DNA from 2 places in the Clostridium sp. TJA020 genome. Region 1 is predicted to be linked to the other one. Evidence: a T-box and tRNA genes for the amino acid it is inferred to sense, from the RefSeq annotation. Region 1 holds a T-box; the other holds one or more tRNA genes.

What was found. The T-box of region 1 lies ahead of argS (arginine--tRNA ligase). A T-box ahead of a tRNA ligase gene usually reads a tRNA of that ligase, here a tRNA-Arg.
Region 2: it encodes a tRNA-Arg, which carries the amino acid that the T-box ahead of argS (arginine--tRNA ligase) is inferred to sense. The anticodon was not compared.

The regions. Positions count from the first base shown of each region.
Region 1 is NZ_JBZEFC010000007.1:64,614-81,259, reverse strand. Features, by position in the region: gene AC4FQ1_RS10865 (FeoC-like transcriptional regulator) at 1-88, opposite strand, end outside; gene AC4FQ1_RS10860 (phosphoenolpyruvate carboxykinase) at 310-2,055, opposite strand; gene AC4FQ1_RS10855 (lysophospholipid acyltransferase family protein) at 2,323-3,036, opposite strand; gene AC4FQ1_RS10850 (ComEC/Rec2 family competence protein) at 3,172-4,041, shown strand; gene AC4FQ1_RS10845 (ribonuclease H-like domain-containing protein) at 4,074-4,817, opposite strand; gene AC4FQ1_RS10840 (HAD-IB family hydrolase) at 4,832-5,563, opposite strand; gene AC4FQ1_RS10835 (FeoA family protein) at 5,770-5,991, shown strand; gene feoB (ferrous iron transport protein B) at 6,022-7,785, shown strand; gene AC4FQ1_RS10825 (FeoB-associated Cys-rich membrane protein) at 7,802-7,933, shown strand; gene AC4FQ1_RS10820 (AI-2E family transporter) at 7,968-9,086, opposite strand; gene argS (arginine--tRNA ligase) at 9,263-10,957, opposite strand; T-box leader at 11,013-11,237, opposite strand; gene AC4FQ1_RS10810 (Ppx/GppA phosphatase family protein) at 11,385-12,896, shown strand; gene AC4FQ1_RS10805 (site-2 protease family protein) at 12,936-13,580, opposite strand; gene AC4FQ1_RS10800 (LCP family protein) at 13,678-15,186, opposite strand; gene AC4FQ1_RS10795 (biotin--[acetyl-CoA-carboxylase] ligase) at 15,437-16,399, shown strand; gene asnA (aspartate--ammonia ligase) at 16,431-16,646, opposite strand, start outside.
Region 2 is NZ_JBZEFC010000005.1:145,473-162,118, reverse strand. Features, by position in the region: gene addB (helicase-exonuclease AddAB subunit AddB) at 1-269, shown strand, start outside; gene addA (helicase-exonuclease AddAB subunit AddA) at 269-3,982, shown strand; gene AC4FQ1_RS09610 (CCA tRNA nucleotidyltransferase) at 4,015-5,352, opposite strand; gene AC4FQ1_RS09605 (L,D-transpeptidase) at 5,438-6,649, opposite strand; gene AC4FQ1_RS09600 (DUF1189 domain-containing protein) at 6,803-7,588, shown strand; gene AC4FQ1_RS09595 (exonuclease SbcCD subunit D) at 7,676-8,875, shown strand; gene AC4FQ1_RS09590 (AAA family ATPase) at 8,879-12,007, shown strand; gene rbr (rubrerythrin) at 12,053-12,667, opposite strand; gene AC4FQ1_RS09580 (DegV family protein) at 12,730-13,605, opposite strand; gene AC4FQ1_RS09575 (sensor histidine kinase) at 13,816-14,655, shown strand; tRNA gene AC4FQ1_RS09570 (tRNA-Arg) at 14,771-14,845, shown strand; gene AC4FQ1_RS09565 (glycosyltransferase family 2 protein) at 15,006-16,058, shown strand; gene AC4FQ1_RS09560 (bifunctional glycosyltransferase/CDP-glycerol:glycerophosphate glycerophosphotransferase) at 16,093-16,646, shown strand, end outside.

The DNA.
Region 1 (16,646 bases):
TTTCTTCACTTATATCCAATGCTTTAGATATTCCTTCAACTGAAAAATCATTATTTTTATACATATAATTAATTATCTCTTTAATCAAAAAAACACCTCCTTTTTTTGATAATGATTATCACTATTTATAATATATTTATCTTCCATTTATTTGTCAATTTCTAAAATTACCAGTATATTTTAATTATCCTTTAAATACTCCTGTTAAACTATAAATACTTTATAATTTATATCAATTGAAATTTATTATCATTTATTCAAATAAAAAAACTTAGACTATATAAAATAGCCTAAGTTTTTTCTTATAATTTATAATTTTTTAATTTCTTCAAATAGTTCTAAAGCTGCTTTTCTAGGACCCTCTTTTTCTTGTCCTTTAACACCAAGACAAGTTCTTATTTGACCTACTTTAACATTTGATTTAAACATTGCATCAAAATATTTATCTAATAATTCATTAGTTTCATCTTGTTTTTGAGCTGGTCCAAATGGATTTGCAAAATATGATTCAACCAATCCTGTTTCTGATGTAGTTCCTTTTGCCATTCTTGCACCAAATCTAAATACATTTATAGCTTCTTTAGGTGTTTTGAAATAGCTTATTGATTTTTTATCATCTTCTACCTTTTCGTAATTATTAGCATAATAGAATAAATCAACTTTATATCCTTCAATAATAGCATTATATGGAGCTACAGGAACAACTAATCTTGCATTTATTTTATCTGGATTCATAAATATACTTCTATCCATTTCTTTAAATGCATAACCTTGATCTAAGTCATCAAGTCTAACGAAAGCACCTATTTCTGTTCCATAACCATATATATCTCCGTCTTTAAGCTTAAATGTTCCCATATCATCAAATATTATAGTCATATCTGATATATATTCCTCACTTAAAGTTCTAAATGCTTCTAAGCTTTCTGATTTTCCTGCACCACTATCTCCCATTATTGCTACATTAGCTGTTTTTCCATCTTTTAATACTATATTTACCATAGCTCCATGTATTGGAAGATTTCCTCTTTTTATCATTATTAAATTATGAAGAGTTAATGTCATCTTTTTCATATAGCCAAAATAATCAATTTCATCTGAATAGCTTACATATCCAAGCATTATATCATTTTTCTCATCATCATAAAATACAGTTTTAGGCTTCTTGTCTTCACCTTTTCCACCAAATATATAAATCATATCAGGCTTTCTTCCTCTGCATTCTTCTTTTCTTGCCATTTCAAAAAGGTTACATAAAGTAACTCCATGTTCCATAAAATCTCTATGAAAATATATATAAGCTAAAAGTTCTCCAACCTTTGCCGGATAACAGAACCAATGGTCTTTACTCATTCTAGAGTACTTCAATGGATTTTGTTTTGTCTCACTAAACATTCCTGTTCTAGTATTTCTCTTAGGATAAGTTATAAATGGCGTTTCTAATAAAATACTATCTATAAATGGTATATCTTCTAAAACTTCATATCCTTTTGGAATTGGCCATATTATATCATTTATCATAATACAAGAGTTTCCACCTGCTGGTATTTGTCTAAATACTTTAGGTTGAACTCCTAAAACATTTTTTTCTACCTTTCTATAGAAACGCAATATTAATTTTGATAATCCATCATTGGCTTCAGTAAAACTTACTTGAGCTAATCCATTCTCCACTTTTCCTCCATGAATTAATGTATATCTTTCAAGTCTTCTCCAAAATAAATAAAATTCTTCTACAAATCTTATAAATTCTTCTTTCTTTTCTAATAGCCCTTTATATTCACATTTAAATTCATATATTTCTTCTACACTCATAACAGTTAGAAATTTTAGTATTTTAGATAAATTATCTCTTAATACGCTAGTTTCTCCACTATTTAACTCTGTCTTTAAATATCTATAACTTAATGAATTTTTTCTTTTAGCTACTCTTAAATAAGATTCTAATACTCTTCTGAAGCCTTCACTTTCCAATAAGTCTTCAAACGTCTTACAATATTTAGCAGTAAAATTAATAATAACTTTATCATTGCTTATCGAAAATTCTTTTTGCATATAATTGCCCCCTTTATGCAATTTTATCTACATAAAAATTGCATTTTTTTATAAATTCCATTAATTTAAACTCATTATAACATACTTTTTGAAATTTTGGGAATAAAAATTTTTCATTTTTTATTTAAATTCGACAAAATACAGATTTTTTCTAAATTTCAAGCAATATTTTTCGTGTGTTTTTATTCACTTATTATATTAACTAATACTGCATAAATTATGCATTATTTAAAATTTTGTTAAAAAAAGAGTTGTTTAAAACAACTCTTAACCTACTTTTATCATATTTTTTATAACTTCATTTCTAACTTTTTCTGTTAAACTTTTTTCTTCCTCTTTAGTTAATGAATCTGTATATATTGGTTTACCAAAAACAATAGTAACTTTTCCTGGAATAAACTTTCTATTATCTTCAAAACATTTTGATGTTCCATCAATTGAAAATGGAACTATAGGTGATTTTGCTTTAACAGCAAGTTTCATACTTCCTTTTTTAAATTCATGAACTTCACCATCTTTTGATCTTGTTCCTTCTGGAAATATAGCCATATTATGTCCTTTTTTTAAATATTCTACTCCTTTTGCTATAACTTTTATTGCATCTCTTGGATTAGACCTATCTAAAGCAACGCAATTCATATTTGCAACCCAAAATCCTAATACAGGAACCTTTAAAACTTCTTTTTTGGCAATAAAACCAACCTCTCTTTTACTTGCATGTTTAAGTACAGGTATATCTAAAATACTTTTATGATTTCCTATAAAGGTACATGTTTCTTTTGGTATGTTTTCATATCCCTTTACTTCTATATTCATTCCTGTCATTTTTATAGTAAATTCACTCCATTTTCTAAATACCTCTTGTCCATATTTAAAAGCTTCTTCCTCACCTTTTGTTTTATATATATGCTTAAACTTAATTCCTTTTAATCTAACAAAAAGCATATATATCCCATATTTAATAAATTTAAATATTTGCATAATTTCACCTCTTATAAAATTTATAAAAATATACATGTTTATTAAAATTTTTATATTATTTAATAAACTTATCCTTTATCATTATACAATATGATGATAAACTGATACAGTAAATATTAAGATTGGAGGAACAAAATGAAAAAATTATTAAAATCATCTCTTCTAATAATTATTTCTATGTTATCACTAACTCTGTTTGGATGTAAAGATTCTAATACTAACAATAAAACTTCAAATACATCTAATATGACTGTACATTATATAAATATCGGGCAAGGAGATGCTGAGCTTATACAAGTAAACGGTAAAAATATGCTTATTGACTCTGGTTCTAGAACGAATGAAAAAGATTTAATTTCTTATTTGGATAAGTTAAAAATTAAAAAATTAGATTATGTAATTGCAACTCATCCCCATGAAGATCACATAGGAAATATGGATAAAGTTATAGATAAATATGAAATTGGTAGCTTTTATTCACCAAAAATTACTCATACAACAAAAAGTTTTGAAAATATGATAAATTCTTTAAAGAAAAAAAATCTAAAAATAAATGTAATTAAAGAAGGTATCGATTCTATAGACTTAGGTAAAAATACTAAGGTTGAAATATTTTCTCCTAAAAGTGGGGGGTATGGAAAAGATACCAGCATGAATAATTACTCACCTATAATGAAAATAACTTATGGTAAGAATTCATTCTTATTTACTGGAGATGCTGAGAAACTTGAAGAAAATTATGTTTTAAATAAAAATTATAACTTAAAATCAGACGTTCTTAAATTAGGACATCACGGTTCTTCAACATCAACATCTTATAAATTTTTAGAAAAGGTTGACCCTTCAATAGGAATAATATCCTGTGGAATAGATAATAAATATGGTCATCCTCATAAAGAAACTTTAGCAAATTTAAAGAAGTTAAAGGTTAAAATTTACAGAACAGATAAAGATGGTACTATAGTATTAGAAAGTAATGGAAATAAAATAACAAAAATAAATTAATAAAAATAATAAAGAAAACACTTAATGTTATTTTAAGTGTTTTCTTTATTTTCTGTATTTATAATTTCTAAATTTTCCTCTATTTTTATATCTTGTTTAGTAATATCTTCTTCTAAATCTAATTCCTCATCTTCTATTTTTATATACTTTTTCCAATTAGTATATATGTAATAAAGATTTACAACGTCTTGTTCATTATAAAGAAGTATTTTTTCTATTTTTTCTTGTGGCATTCTTTTAACATAGTCGCTATCTTTCATAACTTTATGGAAAGTCTTAGCTAAGTTAGATCCACTTATAACCTCTCCTTGTCTATCTATATTAAATATCTTTTCTAGCTTTTTAAGCCCTATAGAGGTTTTCATATCCTTTTCATATGCTTTTTGAAGATCTATTGATATAAATTCTTCTTTAAAGTTATATGATATTTTATTTTTATTGAATAAGTAATTTATAACTGTAAAATCATTATTACCTGAAAAAGTAGATATTGCTTTTTTACCATTTTTCTTCATCTCTTCAAAATATCTTAATGCTAGATTCAATATATCAATACTTTCTCTCTTATTTTCTATCATATATTGAGTTACATAAAGAGCATTATTTTGTTTATTATATACACAAGCTCCAAAAACACCTATGCATTTAGGCTTCTTATAAACATAATGTTCTAAATCAAAGAAAATAATTTCTTCTGGTAAAATCTCTCCTTCTTCATATAAAAAATATTCTTTTTCAAATTTATCTACAGGTATAATGTTTTCCTTTATAATCACAGTATCACTCTTTCTTATTCAAATTGTATATTCCCTACATTAAGATTATACGTTACATCTTTTCTTTCTACAATAACATTTATCCTTTCTGATAACTCTTTATCTGATGTAACCTTTCTTAAAAGTTCTTTTGTTGGATTCATACAATATGGATTACCTACTTTACTAAGCATAGTATAGTCTCCTGCAGTATCTCCGTATGCATAACTTTTTTCTAAATCTATATCATATTTTTCTTGTAATTCTCTTATTGCTTTTTCTTTACTTTCACTATCCCACATTGGAATAACATCACCAGTATATTTACCTCTTTTATCCAATGTATATTCTGCACCTCTATAATCATTAAAACCATGCTTTAATGACATCTCTTTAACTAATTCAATAGGTGAACCAGAAACTGTTATAAGAATATGTCCTTGTTCTTTATGCCACTTAATTCTATCTCTTGTAAAAGTATATACTCTATCACCTTTTTGTTTTATAACTTTTTTAGCTATAAATTCTATCTGATGCTTACTTAATCCTTTTATAGCATCCATATATACATCTATCATTTTTAATAAATATGTATCATAATCTCCCTGTCTTCTATCCCATTTTTCAAAATCTTTTCTAACATCATTATACCATTTTTCAGGTTCAATAATCTCATATCTTATCATCTTCTTAAATACTTCTGTTATTAAACCTTCTCTATATAATGTTCCATCAATATCAAAAAAAGCTGCTATATTTTTAGCCATAATAAGACCTCCTTTTTCTTAAGTTATATATTTCTTTATATTATACATATAATTGTATCTTTTGCAAAACATCTCCTATTAATCATTTATTTTTTGTCTTACCAAAATTTTTATGTATATTATTTTTACATTAAACATTGACTTCTAAATCCATATAATGATATTATAATTATATGATAATGATTTTCATTGCGAGGTGTTATTTTATGGAATTAATAAATTTAAAACCAGGTGAACATGGTATTATAGAAAATATTTTAGGTGATAATAAATTAACAAAAAGATTATTAGCTTTAGGTTGTATAGAAGGAACTGAAGTAACTTTAAAAACTGTTGCTCCTCTTGGCGATCCATTAGTTATTAATTTTAGAGGATTTGATTTAGCTATTAGAAAAAAAGACGCTAAAAACATAATTTTATCAGCTTAATATGGTTTATTGACTTTAGGAGGGACAAACATGAAAACTATAGCATTGCTAGGGAACCCAAATGTCGGTAAAACTACTCTTTTTAATGCACTAACAGGCTCAAAACAATACGTTGGTAACTGGCCAGGTGTTACTGTTGAAAAAAAAGAAGGTTATTTTGATGACTTAAAAATAGTAGATTTACCAGGTATTTATGCAATGGATACTTTTTCTCACGAAGAAAAAGTTGCAAAAAAATTTTTAGAAGAAGATAATGTTGATGTTATATTAAACATTGTAGATGGATCTAATTTATCCAGAAATCTTTATTTAACGACTCAACTTAAGCAATTTAACAAGCCAATTGTACTTGCTATAAATATGATTGATGTAGTTAATAATAAAGGATATGAAATTGATTATAAAATTTTATCAAAAGAATTAGGAGTTACTGTAATACCAATTATAGCTGCTAAAGGTGAAGGTATTGATTTAATAAAAGAAACATTAAATAGTAACGACTTTATAAAAACTACTGATAATTCTAAGTTCAAATTTGAAAATGAAAAAGAAACATATACTTTTATAGAAAATATTTTACATAAATGTGTTAAAAAGAAAGATACAAATAAAAAAGATTTAACTGAAAAATTAGATAAAATATTCTTAAATCCATTTTTAGCTTATCCACTTTTTATATTAATAATGGCGTTCATGTTCCAATTCACATTTTCATGGGTTGGACAACCTATTTCAGATTTGCTAGATGGATTTTTAAATGACTCACTTATTCCATGGTTGCATACAGTTTTAGCTTCTACATCTCCATGGTTCCAATCTTTATTAGTAGACGGAATTGTTGGTGGTGTTGGTGGAATACTAGTTCTTCTTCCAGTAATACTTGCATTATTTATATGTATAACATTTTTAGAAGACAGTGGTTACATGGCAAGAGTTGCTTTCTTAATGGATAAATTCATGAGAAAAATGGGTCTTTCAGGTAAGGCATTTATTCCAATGATAGTTGGATTTGGATGTTCAGTTCCTGCTATAATGTCTGCAAGAACTCTTGAAAGCGAAAAAGATAGAAAGCTTACAGCACTTCTTGTACCACTTATGTCATGTAATGCTAGACTTCCTGTATATGCATTATTTGCTTCAGTATTTTTCACTGAACATAGAGGATTAGTTGTTGCTTCATTATACTTGCTTGGAGTTATTATAGCATTCTTAATTGGTATGCTATTTAAAAATACTATATTTAAAAAAGATGAAGAGCCATTTATAATCGAGTTACCTAATTATAAGGTTCCTCAACTTTCATCAATTGCAAAACAAACTTATGATAAAGGTAAAGGCTTTATAAAGAAAGCTGGTACTATAATTTTTGCTATGAGTGTAGTTATTTGGTTCTTATCAAACTTCAATTTACATGGAATGGTTGAAAGTGTTGATCAAAGTATACTTGAAGCTATAGGTTCATTTATAGCACCAATTTTTGCTCCTTTAGGATTTGGAAATTGGCAATCATCAGTATCATTACTTAGTGGACTTTTAGCAAAAGAAACTGTTGTTTCTTCAATGGAAGTAATATTCAATGGTGACTTAAAGCTTATTTTACCTCAATTCTTTACAGCAATTTCAGCATATTCATTCTTAATATTTACTTTATTATATGTACCTTGTGTATCAACTGTAGGTACTATGAAAAAAGAATATGGTACTAAATTTACTATCTTCTCTGTTATATATCAATTAGTTCTTGCTTGGGTTGTAGCATTTATATTCTACAATGTGGCTTCCCTATTTGTTTAAAGGTAAGGTGATATAAATGGAAATTATTGTAACAATAGGAATTGTAGCTGTAGCTGCATATATAATATATAAAAATGTAAAAAAATCCTCAAAGGGTGAATGTAATTGTGGTTCTTGCCATAAGAAATGCCCTTCTAGGAAAAATTAAAAAAAGCTGCTTATATAAGCAGCTTTTTTATTTTCTATAAAGAATCTATTAAATCATCTACATCTTCATGCTTTGATTTAAACTTATTAACTAATCTATCATAGTATATAGTTATTGTTGCTACTGTTGGTGATGCTAAAAGCATTCCTAAAGCTCCAAAAAATCCGCCTCCAATAGTTACACCAAGTATTATCCAAAAAGGGCCTATACCAACCTTATTACCAACTAATTTAGGCTCTAAATACCAAGCATCAAATTGTTGAACTGCTAATAAAAATATAAATACTATTATAGCTTTCATTGGAGATACAAAAACTTCTACTAATGCACATACAACCATACCAACAAATGGTCCAAAATAAGGAATCATGTTAGTAAATCCAACAAATATTGCAAGTAATATTGCATATGGAACTTTTATTATCATAAGACCAATAAGAGAAATAAATCCTATTATTGTTGAATCTATTGCTTTTACACCTATATATGTTCCAATCATTTGATTATATGTCTTAAATAAGTTAATTATAGCTATGCCCCATTTTTCTTTTAATACCATGATAACTATTAATTTTATTTGTTTTATAAAGTTTTCTTTATCTAATAACAAGTAAATTGATATTAAAAGTCCAAATCCAATTTGAATTACTCCTGTTGTTATACTTAAAAGAGAACCTACTGCACCTTCCAATGCTGTAATTGCAACTCCACCTACCTTGGATGAAATACTAGTTAAAGTTTTCAATACTCCTGCATCTTGCATAAGTGCATAAAACTTATCATTTTGAAGTGCATTATTAACCCAACCTTGTACAGTATTAACATAGTCAGGTATTTCTTTTGTTATTGATATTATACTATCTACTAAAGCTGGTATTCCGTAAAACCCTATTAAAAAAAGTACAATTAATATACATAAATAAGTAAGTCCTACAGCTGCACCTTTTTTTAATTTTAATTTCTTTTGAAAAAACTTCATTAAAGGATTTAAAATATAGGCAAATATTATTGCATAGAAAAACGGTGCCAATACAGATAATAACTTCTTAAAAATTGATAAATAAACATCATAATTATCAACAATCTTATAACCTATAATAGCTATAATAGCTATTATCAATACATTTTTATATATAGAGTTTCTTCTATTCATCTACTTCACCTCCATTTTTACTAACATTAAATATTTTAAATTATATCACATTTTATATTTAAAATTCTTAAATAAAAAGAAACTTTACATATATAGAAAACAATATTAAAACTATTTTAAATACTTTTATAAAAAAACTAGGAAACATATAATGAATCCTAGTTTCTTAATATTTATTACATTTTATCTACAACATCTATACCTAATAGAGCTAAGCCATTTTTAATAACTTGTAAACTTGCTTTAACTAAGCTAAGTCTTGCTTTCTTAAGCTCTTCATCTTCTAAATTTAATACTGAATGAGCATTATAGAATTTGTTAAATAATTTCGCTACATCTATTACATATCTTGTAATAACTGATGGTTCAAGTTTTTCTACTGCTGAGTGTATATTTTTCTTAAAGTTTTCTAATGCTTTTATTAATTCAAATTCTTCTTTTGAATTTAATTTGCTATAATCAACATTAGTTAAATCAATATCCCCAGCTCTTTCTAATATGCTATTTCCTCTTGCATATGAATATTGAACATATGGACCAGTTTCCCCTTCAAATGAAAGTATTTCTTTCCAATCAAATATAATATCTTTTTCTCTTGAATTTTTAAGATAAGTAAATACAACTGCTCCAATACCAATTTTCTTAGCAACTTCTTCTTTATTTTCTAAATCTGGATTTTTTTCATTTATAACTTCTAACGTTTTAGCTACAGCTTCATTTAATAATTCATCTAAAAGAATTACTTTACCTTTTCTTGTTGACATTCCACCATCTTTAAACTTAACTAATCCAAAGCCTACATGCACACAGTCATTAGCCCAATCCTTTCCAGCAAGTTCTAATACTTTAAAGAATTGTTTAAAGTGTAATGCTTGTGGTGTTCCAACTACATATATTGATTTATAGAAGTCATAAGTATTTTTTCTATAGTTTGCAGCTGCTAAGTCTCTTGTTGCATATATAGTAGCTCCATCACCTTTTAATATTATACATGGTGGCATATTATATTCATCAAGCATAACAACTTGAGCTCCATTACTCTCAGTAAGTAAATTTTTATCTCTTAATTCATCGATTATAACTTGCATCTTATCATTATAGAATGCTTCACCTGCTAATGAATCAAATTTTATTCCTAAAAGATCGTATACTCTATTAAACTCTTTTAAGCTTAATTCTCTAAATCTTTCCCAAAGTGCTGTTTCTTCTGGTTCACCATCTTCTAGTCTCTTAAAGTGCATTCTTCCTTCGTCAACTAATGCTGGATTTTTTTCTGCTTCATCATGGAATTTAACATATATTCTTAATAATTCTCCTATTGGATCTTTTTCTAAAGCTTCTTCATCAACCCATCTATTATAAGCAGCTATAAGTTTACCAAACTGAGTACCCCAGTCTCCTAAGTGATTTATTCCAACTACATTGTAGCCTTCTTCTTGGAATAACTTATAAAGTGAATTACCTATTGAAGTTGAAAAAAGGTGTCCTACGTGGAAAGGTTTTGCTATATTTGGTGATGAATATTCAACACATACAGTTTTTCCTTCTCCAATCTTTGAACTTCCATATTTATCGCCTTCTTTTAATACAGTTTCAATTGTAGATTTAGTGAATGCAGCCTTATCTACAAAGAAGTTAACATATGGTCCTAAATTTGTTATTTTTTCAAAACCTTCTTTATCTAAATTTGAAGCTAATTCTTCAGCTATCATATTTGGAGCTTTTCTCATAACCTTTGCTAATTGAAAGCAAGGAAAAGCATAATCTCCCATTTCTGGCTTTGGTGGTGTTTCTATAAGTTTTTTTATTGTTTCTACATCTAAATCTACATGTTTGCTAATTAATTCTGCTATTATTTGTTTGTAATCCATTTTCTAATCCTCCTTAATATTTTCCGTAAAATATAAAAACCGCCTCTTATATAAAATAAGAGACGGAATAATATCATAAATTTCCGCGGTACCACTCTTTTTGCACAAAGTAATGCCACTCTTTTTTGTTAACGCAAATGATTTAAATTTGCGGCACTCCCTACTCATTTCAGGCGCTTCTCCAAGGCTCTCTTCAAGTAATCTATCTATAAGGCTTACACCAAACTCCTTATTCGCTAAAAAGAATTAATTACCCTACTCTCCTCTTCATAGAATTTATATTTTACTTTCTTTCATTATATTATACATATATAATTGTAATAATGTCAACAAATAGTTAAATATTATTATATATAACATATAATAAAAAAATGTTGTATAATGTATACTATATAAATATTTAAATCTTATTTTTAAGGAGTTTATTATGAGAAGAATTGGTGTTATTGAAATAGGCGCTAACTCAGTTACTTTAACATTAAACGAAGTTGAAGACGATGGTTATTTTAGACCGATTGATGAACTAAATACATCAATTAGACTGTGCCAAGATTTAGTATATGGAGATAAGTTATCACCTGATAAATTAAATACTGCTTTATCAACTTTAAGAACATTTAAGTCTATGTGCAAAATATCATGTGCCGAAAAAATAATTGCTATTGCTACTGAAGATTATAGAAATGCTTCAAATAGCTCTATGTTATTTAAATTAATAAAGGATGAATTAGGTATAGATATAACTGTATTAGATATAGAAAAAGAAATATATTTTAATTTCTTAGGTGTTTCAAATACAACTTACTTCGATAATTATCTTTTAGTTGATATAGAAGGATTATCAACTCATTTAGCTTGGGTTAAAGATGGCGAAATTAAAAATTGTTATTCACTTCCTGTAGGTACTTTAAACCTTACATATGAATATGAATTACAAGATAGAATATTAAATAATAATATTGAAAATGCAAAAAGTAAAATTATATCATGCTTAAAAGAATGTACTTGGATTAAATATTGCGATTCCCCTTCTATAGTTGGTGTAGGTGGTACTATTAAATGCCTTAGTAAAATAGACAGGTCTAGAAAACGCTATCCCCTTGATATAGAACATAATTATAATTTAAATGATATAGATGTTCAAGAAATATATAACTTATTAAAATGCAAATGTCTAAAGCAACGTTATCAAGTTTATGGATTACCTAACGAACGTGCTGATATAATGGTTGCAGGACTTTGTATATTAAATAATATACAAAAGTATAGTGGAATTACAAATCTAGTAACTTCATCTAAAGGACTTAGCGAAGGTATTATGTATAAATATATAGATGAACATTATGACTATGAAAAAGATATGCTTACATTTAGTTTAAAAGGAATAATGAATAAACTTAATATAAATAAAAATCATGCAAAAAATGTTTATAACCTTGCAATGAATTTATTCGAAAATTTAAGACCAATTCATAAACTAAATGATAATTATAAAAAAATATTAAAAACTGCAGCATTATTACATGATTGTGGTATAAGCATAGATTATTATAATCATCATAAGCATAGCTTTTATGTTATATTAAATTCATCTATAAATGGTCTAAGCCATAAAGATTTATTGATAAGTGCTACTGTTGCTGCATCTCATAGAAATAATTCTTATCATATTCCTTATCCACAATTTAGTTCTATTATAAATAGAATAGATATTAATGCAATAGAATATTTAGGTTCTATAATAAAAATTTCTGAAAGTTTAGATAGAAGCTTAGGTGGGGCTGTTAAAGAATTAATCGTAGATATTTTACCTGAAACAGTTGTAATTAAATTAAAATCACCATTAGATTTAGAATTAGAAATTCGACAAGCAATGAGAAGCTCATATTCATTCAAACAAATATATGGAAAAGATTTATCAATTGAAAAAATAGATTAATGAAAAACAGTTAGCAATTAAAACATTGCTAACTGTTTTTTAAAAAAATAATCCAAATATACTTCCTACAATACTTGATAATAAATTCATTATTAGATTTGCTGGTATTTTAATTATAGGGCCAGCTAAAAATATTACTGCTAAAAATATTACAAATTGATATCTATATATACTATCTGATATTTTATAAAAATGTTTAGGACTTATATCTCTAAGTATACTAAATCCATCTAAACCTGGTAATGGCAATAAATTAAAAACAAATAATATTACATTTATTCCTACTATTTGTGATGCCATACTAAATAAAACTGAAAATAATGTTCCTTCTAATACTCCTGAAGTTCCTAAAATAAATATTAACGTATAAAGGACCATTCCAAAGAATGCTACTATTAAATTTGCAATAGGACCAGCTAAGCTTACCTTCAAATCATCTTTATAATAATTTTTAAAAGCTGATGGATTAACTTGTACAGGTTTAGCCCAACCTATTCCGAAAAATAATATACATAAAGTACCTATAGGATCTAAGTGAGCAATTGGATTTAAAGTAAGTCTCCCCTGAAATCTTGGTGTTTTATCCCCAAGTCTATCTGCCATTTTAGCATGAGCATATTCATGAAAAGTAAATCCTATAAGTATAGCAGGTAACATTAATATTTTACCTAATAAAAATTCCATTTAAAATTCTCCTTTTCCATTTTATAGTATTATAACATAAAACACAGCTTTTAAAAATAAGCTGTGTTTTGTTTATTATAAAGTTATTTTATTAATTTTATATATGTTTTTGTGTATTTGATACTTTATCTGAATTCTGATCGTTTGTTCCATTTCCTAAGCCTGATTCGTTTCCTGAATTAGGCTTATTTCCTGATTCTACATTACTACCTGATCCTGTATTGTTATTATTATTATGATTTGTATTATTTCCAGGATTCTTATCTGTATTTGTTTGATTATTACTATTAGTATTACCACTTCCTGAAGTTGAACCACTTGATGGTTTCTTATTTGGAGTTGTTCCGGAATTAGTATTTCCTGAAGTTGAACCACTTGATGGTTTATTATTTGTGTTTGAATTTGTACTTGGCTTTTTGTTGTGATTTATTGAACTATTTGAATTCCCACTTCCACTACCAGTATTATTATTTGGTTTTATTTCTGTTTTTGAATTACTAATAGGTGGAATGTAATCTTCATCTTTTTCTTGAAGTGGACCATTATCTTTAATATGCTCTTCATTAGCTCCCATATATTGTTCAAGTTTAGATTTCCACTTTTCTATATTATAACTATCTTTTGTTGGCTTTTTATTATTAAATATAAAATCATCCATAATCTTTGAACATTGTTCTTTATCTATAATTAAAACCCAACCTTTATCTTTATAAAGTCCTCCCCATGAAATATCGTCACTTACAGGGATTCTTAATTGTTCAAATGTAAGGCTTGGAAACTTAGAAACAGTGTATGCATAATTTAATATCATCGCTGGTTCTATATTTGTTTTTACATATGGTAATAACTCACCCATAACTGATGGATATTTAATAACACTTAAATCCTTAAATTTCTGTGTTACTAAATCTATTACCCTTCTTTGCCTTTCTGTTCTTTCATAGTCCCCATCTCCAACTTTTCTTATTCTAGCATAAGCTAAAGCCTGTTGACCATCTAAATGTTGCATTCCTGGTTTTTCTATTTTTGGAGATTTAACCTTTTCGTATTCTCCAATAAACTTATTTAATTCTTTTATTTCATAATCGTGTACATCTACATCAATACCTCCAACAGCGTTAATTATTGATGTAAAACCATTAAAGTTAACCATTACATATTTATTTAATGATAAATTAAAATTTTCCTTTATTGTCTTCATTAATAAATCTGGTCCACCAAATGCTAATGCAGCATTTATTTTTTGCTCTCCATGTCCCGGTATGTTTACTAAAGTATCTCTCATAATTGAAGTAAGTTTTAATTTTTTATTATTATTATCAATTGTTGCAATAATAATAGCATCTGCTCTTGCAGCCTCATTTAATTTACGAGCATCAGTTCCTATAAGTAATATATTTGTTATTCCTGGTTGCTCCTCATAAGTCACTTCTTCTCCACTAGTATTTCCTTGATATATATGACCTCTTATATACATATAAGTTCCACCAATACCTAGAATAATAAGAAGAAAGACAATTCCAACTGAAAGCAATATTTTTTTCTTTTTAGACATTTTCTTTTTTTCAGTAGAATTTGTTTTTTTCTTATCTCCCTTTTGTTGCATATTTTACCTCCCTAATAAATTTAAGAATTTTTATTAAACATAATTTTTATTAAATTAACATTTTGTTAAATTCAGTTAACTAATAACATTATAATAGACTTTTTGACATAAAACCAGTATATTCGAACTTATAAAATTACAAATTCATTACATTTTATATATTTTTATTACATTTTAAGTTATTTTTTATTATTTTGGCCACTTTTTGTCTATAATATAGATTATTAATAAAATTTTCTTGGAGGAAATTATGAAGAAAAAAATATTAGATTTATTAATGTCTAATAATGAATATATGTCTGGTGAATATATAAGCAACCTTTTAGGTGTATCTAGAAATTCTATATGGAAACATATAAATGCTCTAAAAAAAGAAGGCTACTTAATAGATGCTATAAGAAATAAAGGATATAAATTAATAAAATCTCCTGATATATTAGATATTAAAACTATAAATAAGCTACTAGAAACAAATTTTTTAGGTAAGAATTTATTACACTATAAAGAAACGACCTCTACAAATTTAATTGCAAAAAAACTAATACAAGAAAATTGCAAAGATGGAACAGTTATTGTAGCTGAAACTCAAACTAATGGTATTGGCAGATTTAATAGAAGTTGGCAATCTCCATTAGGAGGACTTTGGTTCTCAATGATACTTAAACCAAGCATCTCTCCAAATGACGGAAATAAAATAACATTAATAGCTGTTGCTTCTATGATAAAAGTTTTAAATAACCTTAATATAAATTGTAAAATAAAATGGCCAAATGATATTTATATAAATAATAAAAAGCTTTGTGGAATATTGACTACAATGAATGCTGATATGGATAAAGTAAATTATATTATAGTTGGACTAGGACTTAATATAAATATTGATAAAAAAGATTTTATAAATGATTTAAATACCGCTACATCTTTATTATTAGAAACAGGTAATGAATTTAATAAATCTCAAATATTAGCATATTTCTTAAATACTTTTGAATACTATTATAATAAATTTGTAGATGATGATGATTTATCTGAAGTAATTTATATATGTAAAAATTATTCTATGCTAATTAATAAAAAGGCAACTTTAATAACATTAAGAAAAGAAGAGACCGTAACATGTCTTGGAATAGATGACTTAGGTGAACTTATAATAAAAGATTCTAAAGGAAACATAAAAAAAGTTTTAAGTGGAGAAATAACATTTAATAAATAAAAAAGATTGCTATTATAGCAATCTTTTTTATTTATAATAAGTCTATTCCATTTTCACTACAAATTCTATAATTTTTATCATCCCAAACTGATGATTGAACTTCACCAATATGCGCTTTTCTTAAAAAGTACATACATATTCTTGACTGTCCAATTCCTCCACCAATAGTTTGAGGTAATTCCCCATTTAATAATGATTTATGAAAATCTAGTTCTTTTCTTTCTTCGCATCCTGCTTCATTTAACTG
Region 2 (16,646 bases), on a different contig from region 1:
TTGCAACAGAAGAACAGTTTAATATATTGAGAGAATATGTTAATAACAAGATGGTTGAGCTTTGTACAGATATGTTAAGTGGAAAAATAAAAATAGAACCTACTAAAATTAATAAAAGGGGTTATTGTGAGTTTTGTGATTATTCATCTATATGTCAATTTGATACGAGTATAAAAGATAATAAATATAGAATTGTATTAAAGAAGAAAAATGATGAAATATGGAAAAAGATAGAGGAAAAGGTTAAGGGAAAGGAGGTTATAGAATAATGGGAGAAACTAAATGGACTGATGAACAACTTCAAGCTATTAATACTAGGGGATGTAACCTTTTAGTTGCAGCAGCAGCAGGGTCAGGTAAAACAGCTGTCTTAGTAGAAAGGATAATAAAGATTGTTACAGATAAAAATAATCCAGTAGATATAGATAGACTTTTAGTAGTTACATTTACAAATGCAGCAGCTGCTGAGATGAGAGAAAGAATAGCAGCTGCAATAACAAAAGAGCTTGAGAGAAACCCAAGTTCTACTAATCTTCAAAAACAATTAACATTATTAAGTAGAGCAAATATAACTACAATGCATTCATTTTGTTTAGATATTATAAAAAATAATTTTCATACAATAGATTTAGATCCTTCGTTTAGAATTGGAGATGAGACTGAAGGAACTTTGTTGAAAAGTGAAATAATAGATGATATGTTTGAAGACTTATATGATAAAGAAGATAAAGAATTTTTAAATTTAGTTGAGGCTTATGGCGGTAGTAAGGATGATAGAAAGCTTAAAGATATTATTTTAGATTTGTATAGATTCTCTATGAGTGGACCTTGGCCTGAAAAGTGGCTTAAGGATAAGGCTGAAGATTTTAATATAAATACTATTTCTGATTTGGATAATACAGAATGGGTTCAAGTATTAAAAGGTGATATAAATATGGAAATTGATAGTTTTATTAACATGTATCATAATGCAATAGACATAATATCAAGCACAGAAGGAATAGAATCATATTTAGATGTATTTAATGATGAATTGTCTTTACTTATAAATTTAAAAGATTCTTTAAGTAATGGACTTACTGAAATATATAATTCAGTTTCTAAAATATCATTTGGAAGACTTAAATCTATAAGAAAAAATAATGTTAGCAATCCAGAAGCACAAGATTTTGTTAAGGGAATAAGAGATCAAGTTAAGAAAAAAATAAATGGATTAAAAGAAGATATTTTTTCAATGAGTCCAGAAGAAATGTTATATGGAATAAAATCATCATATCCTTTTATAAAGAAGTTGTCAGATATAACATTAGAGTTTACTAAAAGATTTAGTGATAAAAAAAGGGATAAGAATATGTTAGATTTTAATGATTTAGAACATTTAGCTCTTAAAATTCTTATTAATTATGAAATTGATAATATAGAGCCTTCAAAAGTAGCATTAAAATTTAGAGAATTTTTTGATGAAGTATTAGTTGATGAATATCAAGATTCAAACAATGTTCAAGAATCTATAATAAATTTAGTATCAAGAAAAAATACAGATAATCCAAACGTATTTATGGTTGGTGATGTAAAACAAAGCATATATAGATTCAGACAGGCAAAACCAGAATTATTTTTAGAAAAATATAATACTTATTCAAAACAAAAAGGTTCAGTAAATAGAGTAATACAATTATATAAGAACTTTAGAAGTAGAAGAGAAATTATAAATGGAGTTAATTTTATATTTAAACAAGTTATGTCAAATGCTGTTGGCGAACTTGAATATACTGATGATGAAGCTTTAAATCTAGGCACTGATTTTAAAGAAGTAAAAGAGTTAGATTCATATACAGGTGGTCCTATAGAACTTCATATATTAGATAAAAATGAAAAATTAGAAGATATAGATTTAGTGGATGAAGAGGATATAGATTCAATAAATCTTGAAGCAAGAATTGTTTCTAAAAGAATAAATGAACTTATGTCTGATTCTAATAAAGATAAATTTAAAGTATTAGATAAAGAAACTGGCGAATATAGACAACTTAAGTATAAAGATATAGTTATATTATTAAGGGCAACTAAAAATTGGGCAGAAATATTTTTAGATGAACTTGGGCTTGAAGGTATACCAGTTTATGCTGATACTGGATCTGGATATTTTGAATCAATTGAAATAAGAACTATAATGTCACTTTTAAAGGTCATAGATAATCCACTTCAGGACGTTCCTATGATAGCTGTTTTAAAATCTCCTTTTATGGGATTTACTGCAGAAGAACTTGGAGATATTAGAATGGTTAATAAAGAAAAATATTTTTATGAAAATATAATTCAAATTATCAATGAAGAAAATAATATTTCTTTAGAACTTAAAGAAAAGTGTGATAGGGTAGTAGATTTAATAAATAAGTGGAGAGATAAATCTTTATATATGCCAATTGATGAATTCATTTGGTATTTATATATGGATACATCCTATTATGGATATGTGGGAGCAATGCCAAATGGAGTATTAAGACAAGCAAATTTAAAGATATTATTTCAACGAGCTAAGCAATATGAACAAACTAGCTTTAAAGGTCTTTTTAATTTTATAAATTTTATAAATAAACTTAGAAAATCTTCAGGAGACATGGGAAGTGCTAAAATCCTTGGAGAAAATGAAGATGTTGTTAGAATTATGAGTATTCATAAAAGTAAGGGATTAGAGTTTCCAGTTGTATTTTTAGCTGGAAGCGGAAAACAATTTAATTTAATGGATTTAAATAATAGTATATTGCATCATGATGATTTGGGTTTTGGTCCTGAATATGTAGATTTAGAAAAACGAATAAGTTATAGTACGTTACCTAAAGATGCTATAAAGAAAAAAATAAGACTTGAAACCTTATCTGAGGAAATGAGAATATTATATGTTGCATTTACTAGAGCTAAAGAAAAACTTATTATAACTGGAACGGTAAATAATATAGATAAGACTGTGGAAAAGTGGGTAAATTCAGCTAGTATAGAAAAAGAAAATATAGCAGCTTCAGAAGTTTTAAAAGGAAAGTCTTATTTAGATTGGGTTGGAATGGCACTTTGTCAACATAAAGATGGTGAAGTATTAAGAGAAAAGTTTTCAGAATTTAATGATATAGTAAAAGACGATTTATCCACATGGAATATAAAAATATGGAGTAAATATGATTTTACTGTGGATAAAAAAATAGAGGTTGTGGATGAATTTCCTGTGGATAAAAATTTATTTATAGATTTTAAGGTAGAAACTGTGGATAAAGAAATAGAAAGAAGACTTAGCTATAAGTATAAGTTTAATGAATTGACAACCTTAAAAAGTAATTTTTCTGTTTCAGATTTAAAAAAGAACAATTATGAAGATATAGAACAAAATAATAGTGAAAACTTATTTTCTGAAAAGCTTGTAATAAAGCCAAGGTTTCTTCAAGAAGAAAGAGGACTATCAGGTGCTGAAAGAGGAACTGCTATGCATTTTGTTATGCAAAAAATAGATTATGATAGGGTTGATTCAATAAAACAAATAAAAAATCAATTAGAAGAAATGTTTGATGATGAATTATTAACAGAAGCGGAATTTAAATCAATAAATCCATTTAAAATATTGAATTTCTTTAAAAGTGATATAGGTGTTAGACTTTTAAATGTTTATAGAAAAGGTGGAGTTATTCATAGGGAATTACCTTTTTATATAAATGTAAAGGTAACTGAAGTTAAGGATAGTATACCAAAAGAATTAGAAAATGAAGAAGTTAGACTTCAAGGAATAATAGATCTTTTCTTTGAGGAAAACGATGAAATAATTTTAATTGATTATAAGACGGATTATATAGAAAAAAATGCTGAGGAAGAGATGAATAGAAAATATAAGGTACAATTAGATTATTATACTGATGCATTAGAGAGAATAACTGGTAAGAAAGTTGTAAGTAGGTATTTATATTTATTTTACTTAGAAAGAGAAATAGAAATATAAAAAAATAAAAAGGTTAAATATATTTAACCTTTTTATTTTTTTATATAAATTTTAGCTTTTTCTAATAGAAATTCTTTTTTATTTAATGATGGGTTCTTTAACACTAATTGGAGCAAATAATTAAGAAGTTCACCAATTATTTTTCCAGGTTTTAAATTTAATTCATCAATTAAAGTTTTACCATCTATATTTAAATCTTTAGTTGATAAAGGTTCCTTTGAATTTATAATAAGATTTGCTTTTTCTATCATAATATTTAGATTTTTTAGAGGTTCTTCATATAATTTAAGAGATTTTATATCAGCTTCTTGTAATTTAAATAATAGATTTATATTTTTAATAGAAACTCTATTTATAAACCTTTTAACAGCAACATCAGTTGGATTTTCTAAAATATTCATATGTTCTCTAATTAATATACAAACAGAATCAATTGTTTTATTATCAAACTTAAAACGTCTAAGTATTTTTTTAGTTATATATTCACTTTTTATATTATGACCAAAAAATCTTCCATTACCAGTTTCATCTACAAAGAAACATTCGGGCTTTCCTATGTCATGAAAAAGTGCCGCTAAACGAATTACTATATTTTTAGGAGATTTTTCTATTACTGAAATAGTATGATTAAAAATATCTTCGAAGTGATATTTATTTTTTTGTTCAAAATTTATACAAGGTAACAATTCAGGTAATATTATATTTAATATACAAGAGTCTTTTAAGTAATTAAGGCCTTTTCTTGGATTATCAGAAAGTAATAATTTACATAATTCATCTCGTATTCTTTCTATACTAACATTTTTAATTAGGTCTTTATTTGATTTAATTGATTCGAAAGTTTTCTTTTCTATTTTAAAATTAAGCTGAGCAGAAAATCTTATTCCTCTAAGCATACGAAGAGCATCTTCTTTAAATCTAGTATCACTATTTCCAACAGTTTTTATTATTTTATTATTTAAATCATTTATGCCGTTAAAATAATCTTTAAGTCCTTCTATATTATTATATGCAAATGCATTTATAGTAAAATCTCTTCTTGAAAGGTCTTCTTTTATATTAGTTACAAAAGAAACTTTTTCAGGTCTTCTGTTATCTTTATAAGTACCTTCAGTTCTATATGTTGTAACTTCAAAAGATTCATTATTTATAATTACAGTAACAGTACCATGTTTAATTCCAGTTGGTATAGTTTTAGAAAATAATATTTCTGTAGTTGTTGGAATTGCTGATGTTGCTATGTCAAAATCTTTAGGTTCTTTTTTTAGCAACATGTCTCTTATACATCCTCCAACCAAAAAGGCTTCATAATTATTTTTATAAAATGTATCTATTATATATTGTGCATTTTTAGGAATTTTAAATTTCATTATTTACCTCCTATATTAAAATACCTTACATATATTATAAATTAATATGTAAGGTATTAATATAAAAGCTTAGATAAATAAAGCTTTATTTTATTATAACTTTAGTTCCAGCGTTAATTGTTTCATAAAGCCACTTTGAATCTTCTAATGATAATCTTATACATCCATGAGAAGCAGCTGTACCTAGAGTTGTATCAAGTATTGTTTTTTTATCTTTTGCATAAGGGACTGAATGGAAAAGATAGTCTCCTTGAAATTGAACCCAATACTTTCCGCCCTGCTGATATCTTTCAGAGAAAAACCATTCGTCTTTTTCTCTTACATCAAATACACCAGTTGGAGTTTCACTACCTTTTTTGCCTGTTGAACAACTCATAGATTTTATTAAAGACCAATTGTTTAAGTTTCCTTTATAAACATTAGTAACTTGGGCATTAGTATCAACGTAAACTAAATAATCAGTTAAACTTTCTATATTTAATGAATTTATATTTGATGTATTTATTACATTTACAATTTGACTAGAACTAACAGTAGTAGATTGTTTTTGGTTAGTTAAATATTGATTTTTAGCCGTTTTAAGTTCATCTATCTTTTTTAATAATTCTTCGTCATCTTTAAATAAGTCTAGTTTATTTTGTATTAGATTTATAGCAGCAGTAAAATATTCCTTTTTCTTATATTCTTCTACTTGATTTAGTAAGGTTTTTTTTAGTTCAGCCTTACTTTTTTTTATATATTCTTTAGAGACAGAATATGATGAATCACTTTCGTTTATAGAATTAAATATATTTAATGCATTTTCAAAATTTCCATTATTAAATTCTCGTATTCCTTTAGATAAATCACTATTATTATTTATGTTATTTGAAAGTACAGATTGAGTTTTATCAGAAGATAAAATATTATAATGGTCTATTTCATTTAAGATAATATTTGCATCACCTGAAGTTATTTTATTTGAAGTTAAATTACTTTCTACAGTAGATAGTTTGTCTTCAAAATATTCTTTTAAATCATTTTTTAATAAAATAGATTTAAATATATTAAAATTTGATTTTGTTAAAATGTAGTTATTTGCATCATTATAATTAGATGAGTCAAATTTATTTTTAAAGTTAGATAATAAATTTTTATAACTAAATCCTTGATACGTTAGAAGTGTACTAATTATTAAAATAACTGCTATAGTAAAGGGTAAGAGTTTCTTTAAGTTTGATTTAAGTTTACTTAAATTAGAATTTTTATTATTGTTTTCTGGTATATTAATATCTTTAATGTTATCAAAATTATCCATATTAGACAAAAGCAATCTCCTCCTAAAATTTTCTTATTAGGAATTATTACCATTATATAGGATATTAAACATGCATTGTTTAATATTATAAATTAGTATGTTACTATATTTAAATAGAGGTTTATTAAATAAGAGTAAAAAGGAGTATTTATAGTGAAGAGCAATTTTTTTGTTAAGTTAAAGAATAACGTATATAATATAAAAACTTTTTCAGATTATATAAAAGAAGGATTAGGAAGAGCAATATTATATGCAATAATATTAAGTTTGATACTTGGAGGTATTCAAGGAATATATACAGGAGTTAAAACTAAAAATGCAATAAAGAGTAGTATAGAGGAATTAAATAATCCAAATTATGAGTTTTCTATAAAAGATGGAATACTTCATACTAAAAAGAATCCTATTAAAGTTGAAGATGGAAATACAGTAATATATTTAGATAGTAATAAAAAATTAAATGAAGCTGATAGTTTTAAAGATGAGTATATTCAATCAGATATGTATGTATTATTATTAAAAGATGGAATAGAAGTTGGATCAGGAAGCTTAAGTCAAACTATTTCATATAAAGATTCTGCTTTTAATGAATTAAATAATGAAATACTTAAAGAACAGTTACAAATTGTAGGTAAATTTATATTACCAGTAATAGTTATTGTTATGATAGTACAATATTTTATAAACTATATGCTTAACTGTTTAATTGTATCTGCATTTTCTATGATAATAGGAATGTTTATGGGGCTAAGAATGAGAGGAAGTGCAATGTATTCATTAGCTATATATGCTGGAACTCTTCCAAATTTATTATTATTACCATTTAGTTTAATAAGACCTGATATATATTTTGATGTTGCATTTTCTGTAGGAACAATTATATTTTCAGTTTTTGTATTAAGGAATATAAAGTATGAACTTTTAAACAATAAAAGATAGCATTATAAAAGTAATTTCTAAGGATTAGAAATTACTTTTTTTGTTATAATTAAGTTATTAGATTAAATGAAGTGGGGATGATTACTTATGAAAATAATTCATACTAGTGATTGGCATATTGGAAAGATTGTAAATGAATTTTCTATGATAGAAGATCAAAAATATATATTACAAAATTTAATTAAACTTATTGATGAAGAAAAACCGGAAGTTCTTATAATAGCTGGAGATATATATGATAGATCAATACCTCCAGTTGAAGCAGTTGAACTTTTAAATAATATATTAAATGAAATTGTAATCAACAAAGGAGTTAAAGTAGTTGCTATTTCAGGAAATCATGATAGTGGAGAAAGGGTAAGCTTTGGATCTGAAATATTAGAAAGGCAAGGGTTATATATAGCTGGAAAGGATAATGAATTATTTAAGAAAGTAACCATAGAAGAAAACAATGAAAAAGTTAATTTTTATTTAATTCCATATAAGGATCCAGCAGTTATAAGAAAACTTACAGAAAATAAAAATATAAAAAGCCATAATGATGCTATGATTGAGATTTTAAATAAAATAAAATTAGGTATAAATTTTAATGAAATAAATTTTATAGTAGCTCATGGATATGTAACTATGTATAGAGATAAGGCAAAAAATTTAAGTGATGAAGAAATGTATAAAGTAGCGAATCTTGAAGTTTCGGAATCTGAAAGACCTTTGTCTATTGGAGGGGCAGAGCTTATAGATTGTAATATATTTAATGAATTTGATTATGTAGCGCTTGGACATCTTCATGGAAGACAGAAAATTTCAAGAGATGAAGTTAGATATTCAGGTTCGCTTCTTAAGTATTCTTTTTCTGAAGTTAATCAAAAAAAGGGAGTTACTTTAGTGAATATAAATAAAAATAAAGAAATTACTATAGATTTAAAAGAGCTTAAATCAATTAGAGATTTAAGAATAATAAAAGGAGATATAGAAGAACTTATAGAGCTTGGAAGAAGTGATGAAAGAAAAGAAGATTATATACAAGCTATTCTTACAGATGAAGGTGAAATTATAAATCCAATAGAAAAATTAAGATCTATATACCCAAATATTATGTTAATAACTAGAGAAAAGAAAAGAAGCTATGATGCAAATAGTACATCTGCAAAGAAGGGATATAAAAATAAGTCTGAAAAAGAGCTTTTTAAAGAGTTTTATGAATCCTTAGGGAATGGAGAATTTACATTAGAAAAAGAAAAATTAATAGATGAAACTATAAATAGAGTTTTAAAAAAGGAGGTGTAGAGTATGCGACCTATAAATTTAGTAATATCAGCATTTGGACCTTATGCTAAGGAACAAAATTTAGATTTTGAAAAGTTAAACGGAAGGAATATCTTTGTTATAACAGGAGCTACTGGTGCAGGAAAGACAACTATATTTGATGCAATAAGTTATGCTTTATATGGTGAAGCAAGTGGAGAAAGTAGAGAAAATGACTCTTTAAGAAGTCATTTTGCAGATGAAAATACAGAAACTTTTGTTGAATTAGAATTTGAACTAAAAGGAGACATATACAAAATTAGAAGAAGTCCTAAACAACCTAAAAAGAAAATTAGGGGAAATGGATTTACAGAGAAAGATTCAGAAGCAATACTCGATTTACCAAATGGTAAAACAATAACTGGAATAAATAATGTAGATAAAAAAATAATAGAAATTCTTGGTATAAATAAAGCGCAATTTAAGCAGATAGTTATGTTACCACAAGGTGAGTTTAAGAAGTTACTTCTTGCAAATTCTGTTGAACGTGAAGATATATTTAGAAAAATATTTAATACTTATAATTTTGAAAGTATACAAGCTGATTTGAAAGAAAAAGCTATAAAAATAAGCAAAGAAAGAAATTTTTGCAAACAAAAAATGGAGGTTCATTTAGGAAATATTATAGGAGAAAATAATATAGAAGTTGGGGAATATATTGACTTTCCAAGGGTTATAGAGGAACTTACAGAACTTATAAAGAGTGAGCAAAATATATATAAGGATAAAGAAAAAAAGATTGAAGAACTAAATTTAGAAATAAATAAAAAAAGAGTTGAAAAATCCTTATTAGAACAGAATAATAATTTGATAATGGAGAAGCAAAATACTAAAAATAAGTTAAATGAATTAATTTTAATGGAAGATGAGTTTAAAAATAAAAAAGTTATAAGTGAAAAAGCTAAAAAAGCTAAAGAGGTAAGGTATATAGAAAAAAGTTATTTAGAAAAAAATGAAGAACTATTAAAAAAAGAAGAAGCTAAGGAAAAATCATTATCAAAAATAAAGTTGTTAGAAGATAAATTAATATTACTTGAAGAAGCTGTAAAAAAACAAGAGCTTAAAGAAGATTTTAGAAATAATCTTACAGAAGAAATTGGAAGATTAAGAAGCTTAGAGCCTAAAATTAGATTATATGAAGAAAATAAAATAAAAACTATAACTTTTTACAAAGATATAGAGTTAATAAAAGATAAAATAAAATTAAAAGAAGAAAGTATAAAAAATTATAAAGAACAAAAAGAGGTTAATGAGAAAAATATAAAAGAAATAAATCAAATAGAAATAAAAGCGGTTAATTTAAAAAATAAAATTGATAATAAAGAAAAAATTATAAAGGAATTAAGGGAGATATTTAAGGTTATAGAAGCGTATGAAAGTGAAGTAGAAAAACATAATCAATTAAAGAATAAGTATTTAAAGGTTGAGGGTATATATAATAATATTAAGTTGCAGTATGAATATATGATTGATATATATAGAAAAGAACAAGCTGGTATACTTGCAGATAGTTTAAAAAATGGAGAACCTTGTCCTGTGTGTGGTTCGAAAGAGCATCCAATGAAAGCAATAAAAAATAGTGAAAATGTACCTACTGATGAAGAATTAAAGAAAAAGAAATTAGAATACGAGAAGATTGAAAAAGAAAATAGTTCTGTTCTTTTAGAGTTAACATCTATTAATGCTAGAGTTAAAAGTCTTTTAGATAACGTAAATAATTCATTAAATAAGATTTCAGGAAAAGATAATTGCCTAAATAATGAATATAATAAAAAAGAATCTAAAAATGAAGTTACTAAATTTGGGAAAGAATTAAAATCAGAGATTTTATTATATAAGGAAGAACTTAAAGTATATAATGAAAAAATAAAATTTAAAGAAACTATAGAAAAAAAATTAATAGATATAAGTAAATATTTATCTGATTCGGAATCAGAATTAAACTCATTAAAAGAAAAAGATAAAAATATTTATGCAAGCATTCAAAGTTTAAATGCTACTTTAAATGAATTAAGGAATGATATACCAGAAAATATAGAATCTATTGAAAAGCTTAATGAACTTATAAAATGTAAATTACTTAAATTAGAGGAGAGCAAAAAATCATTGTTATTAGCTATAAAAAATAGAGATGAAAATATAATGCTACTTGAAGGTGAAAAAGCAAAGTTAAATGAAATAAAAAGCAATATAAAAATATTAAAAAAGGATACAATAGAAATAAAAAATAATTTTGAAAAATCTTTAAAAGAAAATAATTTTAATAGTTGCGAAGAATATATTATAGCAAAAAGTAATATTCCAATATATATTGAATTGGATAAAGAAATTGAAAAGTTTGATAAAGAATTAATTATAGTAAAAAGTGAATATAAAAAATTAGATAAGCAATGTGAAAAAATAGTATTTATAGATTTGAAAAATATAAATGAAAAGCTTGATGAATTAGAAGATATAAGAAAAATAAATGAAAAAGAAATTAAGGATTTATATACTATTATAGAAAATAATAAAAATGTATTATATAAAGTAAAAGATTTAAATAAAGAATTAGGCAAAAAGGAAGAAGAATATAAAATAATTGGTGAACTTTCAGATCTTGCTAATGGAAAAAGAAGTCCATATATATCTTTTGAAAGATATGTATTAGCATCATATTTTCAAGATATAATAGATGCAGCTAATTTAAGACTTGAAAAAATGACTGGAGATAGATTTTCACTTAAAAGAAAAACTACATTAAGTAAAGGAGCAGGTCAAAAGGGGCTAGAACTAGAAATATATGATAATTATACAGCAACCTCAAGAGATGTTAGCTCTTTATCAGGTGGTGAAAGTTTTAAAGCTTCATTATCTTTAGCGCTTGGTTTATCGGATGTTGTACAATCAAGTGCTGGAGGAGTATCATTAGAAACGATGTTTTTAGATGAAGGTTTTGGGACATTAGACCCTCAATCATTAGATAGTGCAATAGACAGTCTTTTAGAGTTACAAAAAGGTGGAAGATTAGTTGGAATAATATCTCATGTTCAAGAACTTAAGGATAGGGTAGATGCAAAAATAGAAGTAATATCAACTAAAAGAGGTAGCATGGCAGAATTTAATATTTTATAAAAAGTTAAAGGCGAGATAATACTCGCCTTTTTTATTTAAAATTTATTATTTAGCATATTCTTTACTAGGACCATTTGCCTTATGATCATATGCGATTTCGAAGAACCCTTGAGGATGTTTACAAGCGGGACAAACTTTAGGTGCCTCTAAGCCTTCATAAATAAATCCGCAATTTCTACATTTCCAATATTCTTTTTCATTACGTTTATATAAAAGATTATCTTTTAAATTAGCATATAAGTCTAAGTAGCGTTGTTCATGATGTTTTTCTACTTCTAAAATATGTGAAAATGCAGCTGCGACCTCTGGATAACCTTCTTCTTCTGCAATTTTTTTAAATTCAGGATATGCAGTACCCCATTCTTCTTTTTCTCCTTCAGCAGCATATTGTAAATTATCAAGAGTATTTCCAAATCCAACAGGATAATCAGTATCAACGTGAATTTGATATTTACCAAGTCCTTCAACTAATAAATCAAAAAAAACTTTAGCGTGTGCTCTTTCATTATCAGCAGTTTCAAGAAAAATAGACTCTATATGTTTATGTCCTTCTTTAGATGCAACACTAGCATAAAATGTATATCTATTTCTTGCTTGAGATTCACCTGCAAAGGCTTTTGCTAAATTATCAGCAGTTTTACTTCCTTTTAAACTTTTCATGAAAAAATCCCCTTTCGAATAGTATTCGTTTATAGTATTTACCATTTAAAAGAGGATTATGATTAATTAATATTTCTGTTTTTACCTTTAAAGAAAAGGGCTAGTGTATTAGGGCCTGAATGACTACCTATAGCCAAACCAATATAATTTATAATTACTTCGATATTATATTTTTCTGTAATCATACTTTTAAGTTTTTCTGCATCTTCAATGCAATCACCATGAGATATAAATATAACTTTATTTGAGTTTATATCTATTTTTTCTTCAAGTTTGTTAAATAAAGATTTTATTGATTTTTTTCTTCCCTTAACTTTTCCAAAATTACATAAAGTTCCATTATCAGGAACGTACAAAAGAGGTTTAACTTGTAATAGAGTTCCTATAGTTGCTGCAGTTGATGAGATTCTACCTCCTCTTTTAAGATGATTTAAATCATCAACAGTAAAAATATGATTTACCTTAAGCTTCATATTTTCAATATAGTTTACCACTTCTTCTTTAGACTTTCCTTCTTCTTTTAATCTACAGGCTTCATATACAATAAGTCCAACTCCTAATGAAGCTGATTTACTATCAATTATAGAAATATCAGCATTTGGATATTTTTCAATAATTTCAGATTTTGCAATTAAAGAACTATTATAAGTTCCACTTAATGCAGAAGAAAATGATATGTATATTATTGAATAGTTTTCTTTTATATATTTTTCAAATATTTCATAAAATCTATAACTGTTAACTTGAGATGTAGTTGGCATCTCTCTATTTCTTAAGCCATTATAAAAATTAGTATACCCAAGAGATTTACCACCATCTTCAATATATTCTTTATTCTTAAAACTACAAATAAGACCTATGTTTATAATAGAATATTTATCTATTATATATTGTGGTAAGTCACAACTGGAATCTGTTAAAATTATATAATTATTAATAATAAAACCTCCTTAATTAAAATAAAATTATAACTATAGTTATATTATAGACATTATACAATAAAAAATAGCAATTAAAAAATATTACATACCTTAAAATAGAATAATATACAAAAAATGGTTGATAATAGTGTTGGTAAATGTTAAAATTTATATTGGTATTAATATTATATGCAATAGGGCTTAGGATAAAATGAAGTAGGGGTAAAAATGGGAGAAGAGAAATATAATTTTAAAAATTTATCAAAAGAAGATATGATATTGATTATAGATGAACTAGAACACAAAAGAGAGATGCAAGAAAAATTTATACTTAATATATCTCATGACTTAAGATCTCCACTAAATGTAATTATGAGTGCTAATCAAATGTTAGAAAATATTAGCGGTTTGATAGATAAAGAAAAAGAATATTTAAAAATGTTAAAGAGAAACAGTTATAAAATGTTAAAACTTATAGAAAATTTAATTGATATAACTAGACTAGAAAAAAACTACTTTAATATAAATAAAAAAAATATAGAAATAGTTAGTTTTATTGAAAGTACAATAGAGTCTATTGATAGGTTCGCAAAACAAAAAGATTTAACATTAGTTTTTGATACAAACAAGGAAGAATGCATTGTAGCGGTTGATCCTCAGGCGCTAGATAGAATTTGTATAAATCTAATATCAAATGCAATAAAATTTTCAGATTGTGGATCTGATATATTTATATACTTAGTTATTGATAATAATTATATAAATATAAAAGTATCTGATAATGGAATTGGAATAATGGATGAAGAAAAATCTAAAATATTTAATAGATTCGTTCAAGCAAGTAGTAATAAAGAACAAAAAGGTAGTGGTATAGGACTGGATTTAGTTAAATCGTTAGTTGAGTTACATGATGGTAGTATTATTGTGGAAAGTAAAATTGGTGAAGGGTCTACTTTTACTGTTACTATACCAAATATTAAAATTGATAATGAAGAAGTTAAAGTAAGTAAAAATGCAGATAAAGTTCAATTGCTTGAAATTGAGTTTTCTGATATATACCTAAAATAAGCTATTATAATTAGAAAGATTAATTTAAATTTTAATCTTTCTAATTAATTTGCTTATTTTAAATTTGCACTACATAAATTTTTGTGTTAATATATTTTTGATAATAAAAAAATATGGGGCGTTAGTTAAATGGATATAACATACCGCTACGGACGGTACATTATGGGTTCGATTCCTATACGCCCTACCATATGTTATTAGAACTTCAAAAGTTTTAACTTTTGAAGTTTTTTTTGTTGCTAAATTTAGTAAACTGTACATACATAAAAGAATATATTATAATTAAAATTATTGGTTTAATTTAGTTTAGAAGATATTCCTAGATGTTTATAAGGCTTGGGAGGTATATTTTGATAAAAGGTTATAAAATTAGTGTTATAATACCTGTGTATAATGTAGAAGATTACATTAGTGAAACACTAGATTCATTAATGAATCAAACTATTAAGGATTTTGAAATAATAATAATTAATGATGGGTCTACAGATAAAAGTTTAGAGATTATTGAAGGTTATATGAATAAACATAAAAATATAGTTTTAATTAATCAAGAGAATGGTGGACCTAGCAAAGCTAGAAATAGAGGAATTGAAGAGGCAAATGGTGAATTTATAGTTTTTATGGATTCAGATGATTTGATGCCAGAAGATTCATTAGAAGTTAGATATAATTTAGCAAAAAAAAATGAAGCTGATATTGTTGTTTGTGGTACATATAAATATGATGGAAAAAAAAAGTGGCCAATGAAAAAGCACTTTTTAAAAGAAGGTATTAAAGATATAAAAAAAGATTATGATTTACTTTGGACTCTTGGTCCTTGTAATAAAATTTTTAAGTCAAGTCTTATCAAAGAAATACGATTTCCTGAAGATATAAGGTATTCCGAGGATCAGGTTTTTGTTATGACTGCATATATTAAAGCTTTAAGAATTTATGCAACAAAGTATGTTTGCTATTATTACAGAATGAGGAACAATCCTAAAGAATCATTAACTCAACAAATCCAAACAAATTCAGCTAATGTAATAAATCAAGTCCTTAAGTCTTGGCGTTTAACAGAACAAGAGATTAATTTTAATATAAAAGATAAAACAGTAGCTACTAATCTTAAAAACAAATATTTTTATAGATTAACTAATATTGATATATGGCCACCTTTTAGATTAGCTATGTTAAGTAGTGAAAGAAATATATCGATGACTGCATTAAAAAATTTAAATGAATTATTAAGTAATGTAGATATAGAACAAATTAATAGTATAGGGAAAATAAAAAGATTTGTTTTTAAGAATATTATAGGAAATAATAAAATTTTAGATGAAACTAATAAAATTAAGGTTATTAAATTTATTATAAAGGTTCATAATTTTATTATAAAGATTAAGAAAATAATAAACTATTAAATTTATTTAGGTGCATTGGGTTAGGAGTGATATCTTGGTAAATAAATATAAGATAAGTATAGTAATGCCTGTATATAATGTTGAAGAATATCTTAGAGAAACGCTAGATTCTGTTGTTAGTCAAACTATAAAAGATGTGGAAATATTATTGATAGATGATGGTTCTACAGATAATAGTAAATCAATAATTGAAGAATATTCATCAAAATATGAAAATATAAAGGGTGTTTTTCAAGATAATGGTGGTCCAAGTAAGGCAAGAAATAGAGGGATTGAACTAGCGAGTGGTGAATTTATTGCATTTATGGATTCGGACGATTTAATACCAAAGGATTCACTAGAGGTTAGATATAATTTGGCTAAAGATAATGATGCAGATATAGTTATATGTGGTACATATAAATATGATGGAGTTAAATATTGGCCTATGGTTAAGCATTTTTTAGGGGAAGGATTTAAGGATATAAGAAAAGATTATGAGTTACTGTGGACATTAGGTCCTTGTAATAAACTTTTCAAAACATCTCTTATAAAAGATTTAAGATTTCCTGAAAATATAAAATATGCAGAAGATCAATGTTTTGTAAT